2 regions of the Priestia sp. ABM2_011 genome follow, and region 1 is predicted to be linked to the other one. Evidence: riboswitches for the same ligand, from Rfam matches in the RefSeq annotation. Region 1 holds a riboswitch; the other holds the start of a gene.

Region 1 (8,282 bases):
GATGTAGAGGATTTAAATGTTGAAATCAAAAACCTGCGTACTGTTGTAAAAGAAGTCGTACGCAAAGCAACGCAAGGGGTTGATTTGTCCGAAGCAAAAGTCGTGATTGCAGGTGGTCGAGGTGTAAAAAGCACGGAAGGTTTTGGACCTCTCCAAGAACTAGCGGACGTGTTAAATGGAGCTGTTGGAGCGTCTCGCGGAGCGTGCGATGCAGATTACTGCGACTATTCTCTTCAAATCGGTCAGACGGGCAAAGTAGTCACACCAGATTTATACATTGCCTGCGGAATTTCAGGTGCTATTCAGCATTTGGCAGGTATGTCAAATTCAAAAATTATTGTTGCAATCAATAAAGATCCTGAAGCGAATATTTTTAAAGTAGCTGACTACGGAATCGTTGGAGATTTATTTGAAGTAGTGCCTCTGCTAACGGAAGAATTTAAAAAGCTGAAAGTACAGTCTGCGTAAGATTCTCGGACAAAAGTATTTGAGACGAAGTGAAGAACGAACCGTTGATCAAGATTTTTGATTAGTGGTTCGTTTTTTTGTTAGGGTAAACGCAGGGTAGGTCTTTCTAGCAGGTGATTGGAGGGCAAGGCGAAGACTCCTGCTAGAAAAGCGAAGTCTTGCATGGAAATCAACTGCGGTGTCGCAAGCGGTTCAACCCATGTATACTATTTGTTCGTCTTTGGATTCATTTAGTCAGGTCTCAGCCTCATGGGAAACGAAATTTTCTACGCATATTTTTAGGCAAATTGTACAAACTAGAGCGGAGAATAAACAGTATAAATGTAAGCAAAAAGTTAGCAAACCTTATTTGAAGGTGATATACTGTGAGTAGAATTTGGATATTGCATATATTTAGGAGGAATTAAAATGGCTATTGCACATGCTACAGATAAAAACTTTACAGATGAAATTAAATCAGGCCTAGTGCTTGTTGACTTTTGGGCACCATGGTGTGGCCCTTGTAAAATGATTGCTCCAGTTCTTGAAGAAATTGATGGCGAACTTAACGATAAAGTTAAAATCGTAAAAGTAGACGTTGATGAAAATCAAGAAACAGCTGGAAAATTTGGTGTTATGAGTATCCCAACTTTAGTATTATTCAAAGATGGAGAGAAAGTTGATCAAGTAGTTGGTTTCCAACCAAAAGAAGCATTAACAGAATTAATTAATAAACACGCGTAAGTCAAAACCTAGCTCAGGCTAGGTTTTTTTCTTTTTCTCCACTTTTTCTCTTTTGGGAATACTTTTATTTAGCGAATATGCGTTCGTTTGTTTTATACTAGATGTAAGGAACACCGCCATAAATCCAGCTTATGTACATGTATTAAGACAGGAAAGAATGTAGGTTACGCTTCATAAGCGATTGTATAGATGGACAGAGTAAGAGAAGAGGAAGGAGAAAAGTATGAACGATTATTTAAAAGAAAAGCTGGCTATTTTACCGGATCAGCCCGGCTGTTACTTGATGAAAGATAAATATGGAACGGTCATTTACGTAGGAAAAGCAAAAGTATTAAAAAATCGAGTACGTTCCTACTTTACCGGATCTCATGACGGAAAGACGCTTCGACTTGTAAACGACATTGTCGACTTTGAATATATCGTCACATCTTCTAATTTAGAAGCGCTTATTTTAGAAATGAATTTAATTAAAAAGCATGACCCAAAATACAATATTATGCTTAAAGATGATAAGGGCTATCCGTTTATTAAGATTACAGCTGAAAAACAGCCCCGACTTGTTATTACAAGAAAAATAAAAAAAGATAAAGGGAAATACTTCGGTCCTTATCCTAATGTTCAAGCAGCAAATGAAACAAAGCGGCTTCTTGATCGCATTTATCCGTTAAGAAAGTGCTCCACTATGCCAGATAGGCCTTGTTTGTATTACCATATCGGGCAATGTCTAGCTCCTTGCGTAAAAGAGGTAAAAGAAGAGCAAAACAAACAAATTATTGAAAATATCACGCGGTTTTTAAATGGTGGATATGAGCATGTCAAAACAGAGTTAACTGAAAAAATGTTAAAAGCTTCAGAAGAACTTGACTTTGAACGGGCTAAAGAATACCGAGATCAAATTGCTCATATCGAAGCGACAATGGAAAAGCAAAAAGTAACGTTTAATGATTTTGTTAATCGAGATGTGTTTGGCTATTCTTACGATAAAGGCTGGATGTGTGTTCAAGTTTTCTTTATTCGCCAAGGGAAATTAATTGAGCGAGAAGTTTCTATGTTTCCTTTTTATAAAGAGCCAGAAGAAGATTTCTTAACTTTTATCGGTCAGTTTTATGCCAAAAATATTAAGCCAAAAGAAGTGATGGTTCCAGCAACGATTGATGCAGAGTTAGCTGAGAAGTTAGTAGAAGTAGAGGTTCAGCATCCAAAGCGAGGCAAAAAGAAAGAATTAGTAGAACTTGCGTGTAAAAATGCAAAAATTGCGCTCGGTGAAAAATTCTATTTAATTGAACGAGATGAAGAGCGTACAGTTGGCGCAGTTGAACGGTTAGGAGAAGAGCTTGGAATTGCCGCTCCTTATCGGATTGAAGCATTTGATAACTCAAATATTCAAGGAACAGACCCAGTTTCTGCGATGATTGTTTTTGTTGATGGGAAACCGGAAAAGAAAGAATATCGCAAATATAAAATTAAGACGGTAAAGGGACCAGATGATTACAGTTCCATGAGGGAAGTCGTTCGCAGACGGTATTCCAGAGCATTAAAAGAAGGTCTTCCGCTTCCGGATTTAATTGTTGTAGATGGAGGCAAAGGGCATTTAGCTGCAGTACAGGACGTTCTCGAAAATGAATTGGGACTTTTAGTGCCTACAGCAGGTCTTGTCAAAGATGATAAGCACAGAACCTCCAATCTGATGATTGGTGAGCCTCCTCAAATCATACCGCTTGAACGCAATAGTCAAGAATTTTATTTGCTTCAGCGAATTCAAGATGAAGTTCACCGCTTTGCGATTACCTTCCACCGTCAAGTGCGCTCTAAGTCCGCTTTTCAGTCAGTTCTGGACGACATTCCGGGAGTGGGAGAAAAGCGTAAAAAAGCTTTGTTAAAGCATTTTGGTTCGGTGAAAAAATTGAAAGAAGCAACGATTGAAGATATTCGAAATTCAGGTGTTCCTCAGAACATTGCTGAAAAAATTTATGAAACATTGCAAAAATAGTCTTGAAATAATAGAAAATATTTGATAAGCTATTAACTAATTTCATACGACACTTCATCAAATGAAGTGAAGATAGAGGTGCAAATTTAATCAGTACGCATCAGGAAGGGTATGAGCCCTTATGAACGATGCGGAAAGGGAAATTTGCCGAAGTGAACATTACCTCATAGTAATGATTGCTGGTTCTGCGTTGAATAAACGTAGGATTGTCAAGATGTAGATTCTTGGAGAGCTATCTCACGGCAGTGGACGGTTATGTTTTATAATTTTCGTTCGTTAAGCAATGAGAGCTCATCTCATTGCTTTTTTTATTGTCTGAGTAAAAAAATTTAGCTTCTCATCATCCTGCATATGCAAATTTATTGAAAAGGAATGAACAAAATTATGGCATTAATCGTTCAAAAATTTGGTGGAACATCTGTTGGTTCTGTTGAACGTATTCAACATGTAGCAAACCGTGTTATTCAAGAAGCAGAGCGCGGTAACCAAGTAGTAGTTGTTGTATCGGCAATGGGCAAAACCACAGATGCACTGGTGAAATTAGCAAGTGATATTACGGACAGTCCAAGTAAACGCGAAATGGATATGCTTCTTACAACTGGAGAACAAGTAACGATTTCCCTGTTAACAATGGCTCTTCAATTCAAAGGTCATGAAGCCACTTCGCTAACAGGTTGGCAAGCTGGTATCCAGACAGAAGCAGTTCACAGCAATGCACGAATCCAGCACATTGACACGACTCGTATTCAAAGCCAATTAGATAGAGGTCGAATCGTAGTAGTAGCTGGATTCCAAGGCTGTTCAGAAGATGGAAGCATTACAACATTAGGTCGAGGCGGCTCTGACACGACGGCAGTAGCTCTTGCCGCGGCACTAAAAGCTGCAAAATGTGATATTTATACAGACGTAACAGGAGTGTTTACGACGGATCCGCGCTACGTAGAAGATGCTCGTAAACTTCATTCTATTTCATATGACGAAATGTTAGAATTAGCCAATTTAGGAGCAGGGGTGCTGCATCCGCGCGCTGTTGAGTTTGCAAAAAATTATCAGGTACCGCTAGAAGTGCGTTCAAGCTTAGAAAACGAGAATGGAACGATTGTTGAGGAGGAAGTTTCAATGGAACAAAACTTAGTCGTAAGAGGAATTGCGTTTGAAGATAATATTTCACGGGTGACAATTGAAGGGTTAAACAACGAGTTACAAACTCTTTCTACTATTTTTACAGCATTAGCAAAAGAACAGTTAAACGTGGATATTATTATTCAAAACGTAACGGCTAATAATCGCCTCTCTATCTCATTTTCTATTAAAACTGTAGACGTAGAAGCTGCTCTTGCCGTCTTAAAAGAGTATAAATCTACTTTGGGGTATACGCGTATTGAACATGAAAGCGGTCTGGCTAAAGTATCGATTGTGGGATCTGGCATGATTTCTAATCCAGGTGTTGCAGCCGAAATGTTTGAAGTGCTGGCAGGAGAGAAAATTGAAGTGAAGATGGTCAGCACGTCTGAAATTAAAGTATCTACAGTTGTACCGCATGCTGATATGGTAAAAGCTGTTGAGACGCTTCACGTAGCATTTGAATTAGAAGAGCAGCAGGCAGTGCAAGTATAAAGAAGAGAAAAAAGACGTGGTATCTCCACGTCTTTTATATATACGTATTTCTTACTTTTTATAACGCTCCGCACGGGTTTCGGTAGGTAAGATATCTTTTCGGTCCCACTGCACGGAAATCAGCACTTTTCCGTTCTTTTCTTTAGGTGTTAAGTAGGCTTCTGTTAGGCAGTTGTTTTGACGCTGAATCTGTTCAGCCACAAATCCTGACTCAAGATGAAATGAACAAGTTTCCTGCTGAAATCTTTTGCTGACCACATCACCTGATAACTCAAGCTCTAGTGAATATTTATCTTTTTTGGCAAGCGTCAGTGTTCCCCAGGAAGCTGCTTTAAAAAAAGCGACGATTTCATCCATTGTATTTAATGGATATTTACGCGCAAGGTGTTTTCCTGCCCAGTATGAGATGGTATTCGTTTCGTCTCCAAGAAGCTCTGGAATCAACACGTCACGCAAAAGACTGTATCCAAAATATGGAACGTGATCAAGAGCTCTCTCTGTTTCAGCTGCGGCATTAGGTTCTAATGTTTCCATCGTCTCTTCAAGTTCTTGCTGTGATTCTGTTTGTAAATTGCTCATGCTTTCCCCTCTTTCTTTACTACTATTATATACAAATCTAAAAAACCTCTCACGCATTTTTTTAATAAAATGTAAGAGGATCTTTATTATGGTAAAAAGAGTTAGATGTAAAGATAAAAAATCCATAAAATTACTTTTAAAAGGGTACTTTTACCTGTGTAAATGTTTTGTGAACTTGTTTACAATAAAAGTATAAAGTAAACGCTTACTTAACTGTGGCAAGCGATATTATAATAGAAAGAAAAAATCTTTAACATCAATGTAGTAAGCGTTAACAAATATAAAATTTTATAAATTTATATTTTATAGAAGATTTAAACATCTTGCCTTGACGCTCTTAATCGATGGGAGTAAAATTAACCTGTCACATACTTTATTAGGAAATGCAAAGGTTTTCATTTCCTGTATTCACGATTAATCTATTTGTCTAGTGGGAGTAAGAAAGTTCTTCACAAACTATGTTCATTTAACTAAGGGGGGTCTACGCAGATGGCGGCAAACAGAGAGTTTCAATATCGGAGAATCCATTCACTACTTGGAGTAATACCAATCGGGATTTTCTTAACACAGCATTTAGTTGTGAATCATTTCGCGACAAAGGGAGAAGAATCATTTAATCAAGCAGCTCACTTCATGGAGAGCTTACCTTTCCGCTATGCTCTAGAAATTTTCATTATTTTCTTACCAATCGTTTTTCACGCAATATACGGTCTTTACATCGCATTCACTGCTAAAACAAACGTTAACAACTATGGATTTTTCCGTAACTGGATGTTTATCCTTCAGCGTGTTTCAGGTGTAATCACACTTATCTTCATCACATGGCACGTATGGGAAACCAGAATACAAGCTGCGCTTGGAAAAGAAGTAGATTTTCAAATGATGGAACGAATTTTAAGCAACCCAGCAATGTTTGCATTCTACATAGTTGGTGTTGTATCTACGATCTTCCACTTTGCAAACGGTCTATGGTCATTTGGAGTTAGCTGGGGGTTAACTGTAACACCACGTTCTCAAAGAATTTCAACTTATGTGACATTAGCAATCTTCTTAGCACTTACATTCGTAGGTGTTCGTACATTATTCGCATTTGCATAAAATTAAGGTTTTGAAGGAGTGGGGTTCCGATGAGTAACGGAAAAATCATCGTAGTCGGTGGCGGTTTAGCTGGCTTGATGGCAACAATAAAAATTGCTGAGTCTGGCAAGCAAGTAGATTTATTTTCACTAGTTCCGGTAAAAAGATCTCACTCAGTTTGCGCGCAAGGTGGAATCAACGGAGCCGTAAATACGAAAGGTGAAGGAGATTCACCATGGGAACACTTTGATGACACAGTGTATGGCGGAGACTTTTTAGCCAACCAGCCACCTGTAAAAGCAATGTGTGAAGCAGCTCCTGGTATTATTCACTTACTTGACCGTATGGGTGTTATGTTTAACCGTACTCCTGAGGGTTTGTTAGACTTCAGACGATTTGGCGGAACGCAGCATCACCGTACGGCTTTTGCTGGAGCAACAACGGGTCAACAGTTATTGTACGCATTAGATGAGCAGGTTCGTCGCTATGAAGTTGCCGGACTTGTGACAAAGTACGAAGGATGGGAATTCTTAGGTGCTGTTCTTGATGATGAGCGCAGCTGTCGCGGAATTTCTGCACAGAATTTAAAATCAATGGAAATTAAAACGTTCCCAGCTGATGCGGTTATTATGGCTACAGGTGGACCTGGTATTGTCTTTGGAAAATCGACGAACTCAGTTATTAATACAGGTTCAGCGGCATCTATCGTGTATCAGCAAGGTGCATACTATTCAAACGGAGAGTTTATTCAAATTCATCCAACTGCTATCCCGGGAGATGATAAGCTTCGTCTTATGAGTGAATCTGCTCGTGGAGAAGGCGGACGCGTTTGGACATATAAAGACGGTAAACCTTGGTATTTCTTAGAAGAAAAATATCCGGCATACGGTAACTTAGTACCTCGTGATATTGCAACTCGTGAAATTTTTGACGTCTGCGTAGCGCAGAAGTTAGGAATTAACGGAGAGAACATGGTTTATCTGGACCTTTCACATAAAGATCCAAAAGAGCTAGACATTAAACTTGGAGGTATCATCGAAATCTATGAAAAATTCATGGGCGATGATCCGCGCAAAGTACCAATGAAGATTTTCCCAGCCGTACACTATTCAATGGGCGGTTTATGGGTGGATTACGATCAAATGACAAATATCCCTGGCTTGTTCGCAGCTGGTGAGTGTGATTATTCGCAGCACGGAGCGAACCGTTTAGGAGCAAACTCATTATTGTCAGCTATTTATGGCGGTATGGTTGCTGGTCCTAAAGCCGTTGAATACATCAATGGTTTAGAAAAGAGCGCAGATGCTATTTCTTCAAGCGTATATGATCGTCATGTGAAAGAAGAAGAAGAGAAATGGAACAATATCATGAATCTTCAAGGTACAGAAAATGCATACGTTCTTCATAAAGAGCTAGGGGAATGGATGACTGACAACGTGACAGTCGTACGATACAATGACAAACTGTTAAAAACAGATGAAAAGATTCAAGAATTAATTGAACGCTATGATCGTATTAACATTAATGACACGGCTAAATGGAGTAATCAAGCGGCAACATTTACTCGTCAGCTTCAAAACATGCTCCAGCTTTCACGTGTTGTAACGCTTGGAGCTTACAACCGTAACGAAAGTCGCGGTGCTCATTATAAGCCGGATTTCCCAGATCGTAACGATGAAGAATTCTTAAAAACAACAATGGCATCTTTCGTTGATAAGAAAACGGCTCCTTCTTTCCATTATGAAGAGGTAGACGTATCGTTAATCAAACCGCGTAAGCGCGACTACACAAAGAAAAAAGATGAAAAACCAAAAAAACAACAAGAGGG
Region 2 (8,282 bases), 2.2 Mb from region 1:
GGTGGCCAATCGATCAGCCACTTGCTGACATGCTTCTTTTTTTCTTGAGCATAGAACAATATTTGCCCCTGCCTCTGCAAGCCCTTCTGCCATTTGCTCTCCTAATCCTCTGCCTCCTCCGGTAATAATAGCTGTTTTTCCAGTTAAATCAAACAGATCCTTTATGTGCATAGGTTGCCTCCTGTTCTTGATAGGATTTTAGCTCAAGTCTTGCAAGCTGTGCTTTGTGCACTTCGTCTGGACCATCGGCAAGGCGCAAAGTGCGGGCATTTGCCCAAAGTGCCGCAAGCGGCGTGTCTTCTGAAACACCTGCTGCTCCAAATGCTTGAATGGCACGATCAATGACTTTTAAAGCCATAGCAGGAGCTATTACTTTAATCATGGCAATTTCTTTCCGCGCTTTTTTATTTCCAACTGTGTCCATCATATAAGCAGCTTTTAATGTTAATAAGCGAGCTTGCTCAATTTCAATACGCGATTCTGCCACCCATTCTTGAATAACCCCTTGCTGAGAAAGCAACTTATTAAATGTAGAACGACTTTGAATACGCTTACATAATTCTTCGAGCGCTCTTTCAGCTGCTCCTATTAGACGCATGCAGTGATGAATACGTCCAGGCCCTAATCTACCTTGAGCAATAGCAAACCCTTTTCCTTCGCCTAAAAGCATATTGGATGCTGGCACACGCACATTGTCATAATGAATTTCAGCATGTCCATGAGGAGCGTGATCGTATCCAAAGACTGGCAGCATTCGTTCAATTTTAACTCCCGGAGTATTTAATGGAACTAGAATCATAGACTGCTGTTCATATTTAGATGCGTTAAAATCGCTTTTTCCCATGACAATAGCAATTTTGCAGCGAGGATCTCCCGCACCTGAAGACCACCATTTTCTTCCATTGATTACATATTCATCGCCTTCTCTTACAATACTGCACTGAATGTTTGTGGCATCAGAAGAACCTATATCCGGTTCTGTCATAGAAAAGCAGGAGCGAATGTCTCCATTTAACAGAGGCTTTAGCCATTTTTCTTTCTGTTCAGGCGTTCCGTATCGAACCAGCACTTCCATATTGCCAGTGTCAGGAGCTCCGCAGTTAAAAGCTTCTGGTCCAATAATAGAACGGCCCATAATTTCGCAAAGAGGAGCGTATTCTACATTTGTTAGACCTGCTCCGTATTCGCTTTCTGGCAAAAATAAGTTCCATAGCCCAGCTCGCTTTGCTTTTTCTTTTAACTCTTCCATGATTGGAGGAACAGCTGACCATCTAGATGGCTGTTCATTCAGCTGTTGTTCGTATAGCTGTTCATTTGGATAAATATGCTCTTCCATAAAAGAGCTCAATTCTTTTTGCAGCTTCACTACTTTGTCAGAGTAAGAAAAATACACGGTAGTCCCTCGCTTTCATTTACTTACTAACCGGTTGGTATGTTACATATTCATCATAAATGAAGGGAAATAATTCAGCAAGATATTTTTAGAAAAATTCTAAATATTATATTATTTATAAATAAAAAAAAGAGAGGTTGTAACCTCTCTTTTTACGCGGATGTCATTTCCTCAAATACGGCTGATACTTTTTCAAACTCATCATCATCTTCAATTGAAGACCATTCACCATCATCTTCAATTTTTAAAAAGAAAACATCAATTTCTTCTTCTGTTTCAATTAAAACTTCTTCCACAAACGCAACGGCAATATAATCGTGGCCTTCAATCGTCATTTTTCCAAGCACTTCAATATCTTGCTCTTGATCATTTTCATCTAAAATTGTAAAAATCTCTCCCGTTTCAATACGTTCCATCGTATTCCCTCCTATTTTAACCTCATTATTCGTTCACTAACATGTATTCCCCTTTAGAAAAGGTTTCATGCTTATAAAAGTAGAATCTACTTTTTAAAAGGCAAAAGAATGTCTACGGTAGTTCCTTTTCCAAGTTCACTTACAAAGTTAATTTCTCCTCTATGTTCTCGAATGATCTTATAGCACACCATCAGTCCAAGCCCCGTTCCTTTCTCTTTCGTACTATAAAAAGGTTTTCCTAAATGCTGCATTCGTTCCTGCGTGATGCCTGGCCCCTCGTCGCTAAACCGGACAACAAGGTTCTCCTGATTAAATCTTTTTAGTTGAATCGTTACAGTTCCTCCACTTGGCATGGATTCGACGGCATTTTTAAATATATTGCTAAAGACCTGTTTTAACTGGTTTTCTTCGCATAATACGAGAGGAAGATGAAGATCAATCTCTTTTTTTACGTGAATTTTCTCTGTAATCCCCTGCACCTCAGCTAGCTTTAACGTGTTCTCTAAGATATCTTGGACGTGTTTGTCTTTGTAGGTTTTCGCCTGAGGCTTTGCAAGACTCAAGAACTCGTCGGCAATCAATTCGATTCTATCTAACTCATGATTTATCATTTCTACATAGTAAGGCTGACCGCTCGTTTCTTCTAATAACTGCATAAATCCTTTTACCGCTGTTAGAGGGTTTCTGATTTCGTGAGCGATACCCGCTGCTAACTGTCCGACTAAGGAAAGCTGAGCGGATTCACGCAGCAATTTTTCAGTTTTTTTACGTTCTGTAATATCACGAAACAAAACTTGAATGGCCTGCTTTCCCATATACGGAATAGGAAAGGCAATGGTTTCGGCATCAATCGTATGACCGTCTTTATGAATAAACTTTTCTTCCTGCAAATCCACAGATTTATTTTCTGTTTTCATTCGATAAATTCGCTGTTTTACAACATCATAGTAATCAGGGTGAACAAACTGATAAACACAAGCTCCTAATACATCTTGAGGATTCTTGTATCCTAGTGCTTTAGCTCCTGCAGGGTTGATATAATCAATTTTACCTTCACTATGAACGATAATTGCTTCCGGGGATAACTCAATCAAACTTCGGTAGCGCTGTTCGCTTTCTTTTAAAGCCGTCTCATCCTGCTTGCGCGATGTTATATCTCGATAGACAAACGCAATGCATAACGGCCAATCATTCATATTTTCAACGCGAAATAGTGTGACGCTTACATTAATTAAATGCCCGTCTTTATGCTGTCTGACCGTCTCGAATTCCGTTTTCGATTCCCCTGATTGAATAGTCTTATGAAGTTCGCACACGGGCTCCTTTAAAAACGAAGGTATAATCGGAAGAGGCTTTTGATGAATTTCTTCAAACGTCCAGCCAAATGTATTCTCAAACGCAGGGTTCACTTGAAGCGTTTTACCCTCTAAGTCAACGATAGCAACAGCATCTGCGTTATGATAAATAAAAGGCTGAATCTGTTCTTTTTTCTCCTGATAACTAGTTATATTCACGCAATGTCCCATAATTTCAGGTTTTTCTGTGTAAGATAAAGGGGTTAAGTTTACTACATAGCGTTTATCATTTATTTGAAGCTCGTACATAAGCTTTTTCTTTTTATTTAGCGCTTCGAAAAAATGCTCATACGAGACCCATTCTTCTAGAGGTATTTTTTGCTCAGAAACGCTTTCTCCTTGATACATACTGTAAACAAGGTGGTCACCTTTTTGTTTGTAAGCAAATATGATTCCTAGAGCCTCAGCTGAATGATTTTCTGCATGTAATCGGACTATTTTTTTATTTTCGTTCATCGTTCATATTTACCTACCCCTCACTAGCATCTTTCCTAATCGTTCTCATTCTCTTAATTTTACATGAGGCGTTTAAAATTTACTAGATAAAGAAGCAGATATTTTCCATTCATTCACATAAAAAAAGCGCCTGTATAGGCGCTTTTTTATGTGAATAGGAATTACTTTGAATGATGCATTTTATGACAGTGCCGCTTCGGAACAAACCCATTTTTCTCCATATGCTGATAGCGATTTTCCATATGTGAAGAAATGTTTTGACTCTCCGTTTTGCTTAGCACGCCGTACTCCACATATTTTGAAAGTATTTCTTTCTTTTTTTCGAACATTTCTTTGTACAGAACGGATAATTCCTGCTTTTGCTGAGACGTCAGCTGCACGTCTTTTGTTTCTGGCTGAGGATTGTTTTCCGCTAATACAGGCGTCCCGCTCATAAATAAAAAAGCTGCTGCTGCACTTATCATAACCTTTCGCAAACAATCTACTTCCTTTCATCATATAGTAGTTATAGTTTGCGAACTTCTATTTGTTTTCATTCATTCTATTTGCTTAGGACTCAATAGCTCCTCTTACATCATAATCGCTAAGATCAATTTCCATTTCCATTTCAAGTGCTAATTTAGCAAGCTCTGAACCAAGATAAGGACCCGACGTTAAGCCTGAAGCTCCGAGACCATTCGCTACTAGTATTCCTTCGTAAGCTGGAAGAGCCCCGATGACTGGCAAGAAGCCTGGAGTAAATGGTCGAAACCCTACCCTTGTTTCTAAGACTGTGCTTTCTGTTAAGCCAGGAGCAATTAATAAGGCCTTTGAAAAAATTTCATGAAGCCCCCCAGCCGTTACTCTCAAGTCATAACCCGTGTCGTTTTCATGTGTTGCTCCTATGACAATTTGACCTTGTTCAAACGAAAGAATATATTGGTCGCTTGGAGGCATTACAACGGGCCAGTCTTTTGTATCTAAATCAGGAAGATGCAAGTGGACAATTTGCGCTTTTTGAAAGCTTGCTAAAAATTTCACTCCAAGAGGCTCTAGTAATTGATTTGCCCACGCTCCTGCTGTCACGATTGTTGTACTTGCTAGAAGGGTTTGTCCATTTACGGCAACGCCCGTTACTCGATTATTTTCATAAAGTAGTTCTGCGTTTCCTTCTATTATTTTTGCACCGTTTTTCTTCGCTGCATTCACAAGTGCGTTTCGAAGAGCTTTTCCGTTAACGCGAGCGGCTCCACTAATATGAACTGAACTGTATTCTTCCGAAAGAGCCGGAAACAAAGCCTGTGTTTCTTTAGCGGATAAACGTGTAATCTCGCCTATTTCGGGGGCTTCTTCCCGACGCTTATATGCTCGTTCTTCCATTTTTTTAAGCTTTTGTTCATCAGTGTGTAAACTAATTGCTCCTACTCGCTTATATCCCGTATCCGTTTCTCCATCTTCTTCTAATTGCTGAATTAATGTTTGATAGTACTTGGCGCCGCCTTTTGCTAAGCGGTACCATGCTTTATTTCGACGCTGCGAAAGCCACGGACAAACAATTCCTGCTGCTGCATCAGTAGCTTGACCAGCATCCTTGCGATCTATCAATGTCACATCTGCTCCTGCTTTTGCTAAATGATATGCCGTAGAAGCTCCAAGTACCCCAGCTCCAACTACGATGTATGTTTTCATACCGAAACACCCTTTTCTTTCTTCTAGTATTCTCATGCTATATGTATGCAATTTTAGCATAGCAAAAAAAGAAGTCACATACTAGGCGAAGCTATTTTAAGCTTATTTTTAAGCCTTGCTGACTTTGACATATAGCTCCTTTAGTCTCGTAAGCAAAAGCGGTAGAAGTTCTTTTACCAAGATTATAACAGGGTGAAGAAAGCCATAAATAGTGGTAGTACGTCTTTAACGCTGTGGCTTACGGCTTTTCTATTATAGGTGCTGAATAAAAAAATGAAAGAATAAAACCACTATAATATGTAAATAAAAAGAAATAACCATTATTTTAAGGAGAGCGTATGCAATCTTCATTTGTATTATTTTTTATCATTCTTGGTTTACTATTTGGCAAGTGGCGAAGGTATCAAGAATACTACCCTACTTTGCTGTTTTGGGTCACGGGGAATTTGCTTTATGAAGTGCTGCTGTTTCATCACCGCGTATGGGTATTTCACCCTGTTGGTATTGATCATCTTTTTCTACCCGATCACCTAATGGTTTCTCTTGGAATAACCTTAATTATTTATCCGTTTGTTATACCGGTTTTTTTAGGAAGGCTGCCGCTGCATGTAAGCGGCCGGCTGTGGTGGATTCTTTTATGGGCGCTTTTATTTACTGTGATTGAGTTCATTGCTTATGTTAATCACAGTATCACTCATCATTATGGATGGTCGCTGCTATGTTCTTTTCTCTTCAATATTGTCACGTTCTCACTTTTAATCATTCATCAGAAGACAGCGCTGGCTGCTTGGATTCTATCTGGAAGCTTCATAGCTTTTTTATTTATCTTCTTTGATATTCCTATGCCTTAACTTTTCATTGACTAGACAGAGGAAAAGGAAATATAATAGGAGTTACATTTAAATATAATTTTCCTCTCTGAGAATAGAGGTGCATGAAATCAAGAGTCACTTATTGGAGACTAATGGAGTCTGTGAAGATAAGTAAAAGGGATTTCGTGCCGAAGTATATAAACATCCATTGTGTTCATATACTGGTTCAGTATTGAATAAATGCTGAGCTGTCACAAACCACTTGGTTTGTGGAGAGCTATTGAAGAGATGTTGATGCCTAGAATGTAATAATACTTTATTATTATGAAACCAAGACGCGTGAACATCACTTCACGGGTCTTTTTTGTGTTTTTCTACTGACCATCAAAGTTATAGTTGAATGATTTAAATGGAGGGATACGGATTATGTACTTACATGGAACGAGTAAAATTAACAGCAGCAATCATTTAGAAATTGGGCAGTGTGATACGGTCGAACTGAAAAAACAATACGGCACTCCCCTATACATCTACGATCAAGAATTAATTGAGACGAAATGCAAGGCCTTCCATTCAGCCTTTCAAAGAAGCGGATTTTCATATCAAATCGCCTATGCAGGGAAAGCGTTTCTTTGTATGGAAATGGCTAGCCTTTTAACGAAGCTTGATATGTCATTAGATGTGGTCTCAGGAGGCGAATTATTTACAGCTCTTGAAGCGGGATATCCAGCTGAACGCATTCATTTTCACGGAAATAACAAAACGATTGAAGAAATTGAAATGGCTCTTGATGCGAATATTGGCTGTTTTGTTGTGGATAACTTTACCGAACTTGAAGTTTTACATGCCTTAGCAGCTGAGCGCAAACAGAAAGCATCTATTCTTCTGCGTGTTACTCCAGGGATTGAAGCCCACACACATGAGTATATTATGACCGGACAGGAAGACTCCAAGTTTGGATTTGGTCTTTCCAATGACCAGGCTATGAAAGCGGTAAGTTCTGCATTAGAAAAGCCTTACTACGATCTTTTAGGCATTCATTGTCATATTGGTTCGCAAATTTTTGAAGTAGATGGTTTTTCTCGCGCCATTGATATTTTAACTGATTTCTTATTCAGTATTCGTGATAAAATGGAATTTGAAGTAAAAGTTTTAAACGTAGGTGGTGGTTTTGGTATTCGTTATACCGAAAGCGACTCTCCACTTCCAGTTGAGTATTATGTAGATGCACTGACAGAAAAGCTAAGCCGCACGTTAACTGAACAGAATTATACCCTTCCGGAAGTCTGGATTGAGCCTGGAAGAAGCATCGTAGGAGAAGCAGGTACAACGCTTTATACAATCGGCTCAACGAAGGAGATTCCAGGTGTACGCAAATACGTAGGAATTGATGGCGGTATGACCGATAATATCCGTCCTGCTCTTTACGATGCAAAACATGAAGCTGTCTTGGCTAATAGAGTGACGGATAAAAAAGATGAAACAGTATCAATTGCGGGGAAATGCTGTGAATCAGGAGATATGCTTATTTGGGATATCGATTTACCGCGCGTTAATCAAGGAGATTTACTAGCAGTATCCTCTACAGGTGCCTACAACTATTCAATGGCTAGCAATTACAACCGTATTCCGCGCCCTGCTGTTGTATTTGTGAAAAATGGAGAAGCTCGTCTTGCTGTAGAGCGAGAAACATACGAAGATTTGGTGCGTAAAGATGTAAAGCCAGTCGTTACTACGTATGCAATGAGCAAATGATAGCTGTTCTTGCGTAGTAAAGAAGCTATTGTTGTTTGGAGGAAATCTATATGGTTTTAAGTGTATTTAAAACGTACAGATCATCGCTTATTCTGCTTCTCGCTATTTTAATTGGCGGGATAGCAGGATATGCTATCGGGCCCGATGTGGCAGTCGTAAAGCCCTTTGGTGATTTGTTTCTTAATTTAATGTTCATGATTATCGTTCCCCTTGTCTTTTTTAGTGTGGCTTCGGCGATCGCAAACATGAACGAAATGAAACGTCTTGGTAAAATTATGCTAGGTATCGCCGTTGTGTTTGTCGCCACTGCTGCTGTTTCAGCCGTTCTAGGCTTTTTAGGCGCATCACTTTACAATCCGCTGCACAACGTAGATACTTCTGCCATTAAAGAATTAATGGGTGACAGTGAAAATACAGCTGAAAAAAT

What was found. A riboswitch is a leader RNA that binds a small molecule or an ion and turns the genes downstream of it on or off. The one in region 1 is predicted to bind lysine.
Region 2: linked by a shared signal. The riboswitch ahead of lysA (diaminopimelate decarboxylase) and the one ahead of ACXAE4_RS04285 (aspartate kinase) in region 1 are both predicted to bind lysine.

What each region holds. Positions count from the first base shown of each region.
Region 1 is NZ_JBSWUB010000001.1:801,353-809,634, forward strand. It holds gene ACXAE4_RS04270 (electron transfer flavoprotein subunit alpha/FixB family protein) at 1-468, shown strand, start outside; gene trxA (thioredoxin) at 877-1,191, shown strand; gene uvrC (excinuclease ABC subunit UvrC) at 1,415-3,181, shown strand; lysine riboswitch at 3,247-3,424, shown strand; gene ACXAE4_RS04285 (aspartate kinase) at 3,566-4,798, shown strand; gene ACXAE4_RS04290 (YslB family protein) at 4,850-5,377, opposite strand; gene ACXAE4_RS04295 (succinate dehydrogenase cytochrome b558 subunit) at 5,867-6,475, shown strand; gene sdhA (succinate dehydrogenase flavoprotein subunit) at 6,505-8,282, shown strand, end outside.
Region 2 is NZ_JBSWUB010000001.1:2,988,356-2,996,637, forward strand. It holds gene ACXAE4_RS16130 (SDR family oxidoreductase) at 1-171, opposite strand, end outside; gene ACXAE4_RS16135 (acyl-CoA dehydrogenase) at 149-1,393, opposite strand; gene ACXAE4_RS16140 (DUF1292 domain-containing protein) at 1,546-1,809, opposite strand; gene ACXAE4_RS16145 (PAS domain-containing sensor histidine kinase) at 1,896-3,620, opposite strand; gene ACXAE4_RS16150 (YckD family protein) at 3,782-4,096, opposite strand; gene ACXAE4_RS16155 (NAD(P)/FAD-dependent oxidoreductase) at 4,170-5,288, opposite strand; gene ACXAE4_RS16160 (CBO0543 family protein) at 5,627-6,139, shown strand; lysine riboswitch at 6,206-6,388, shown strand; gene lysA (diaminopimelate decarboxylase) at 6,527-7,855, shown strand; gene ACXAE4_RS16170 (dicarboxylate/amino acid:cation symporter) at 7,906-8,282, shown strand, end outside.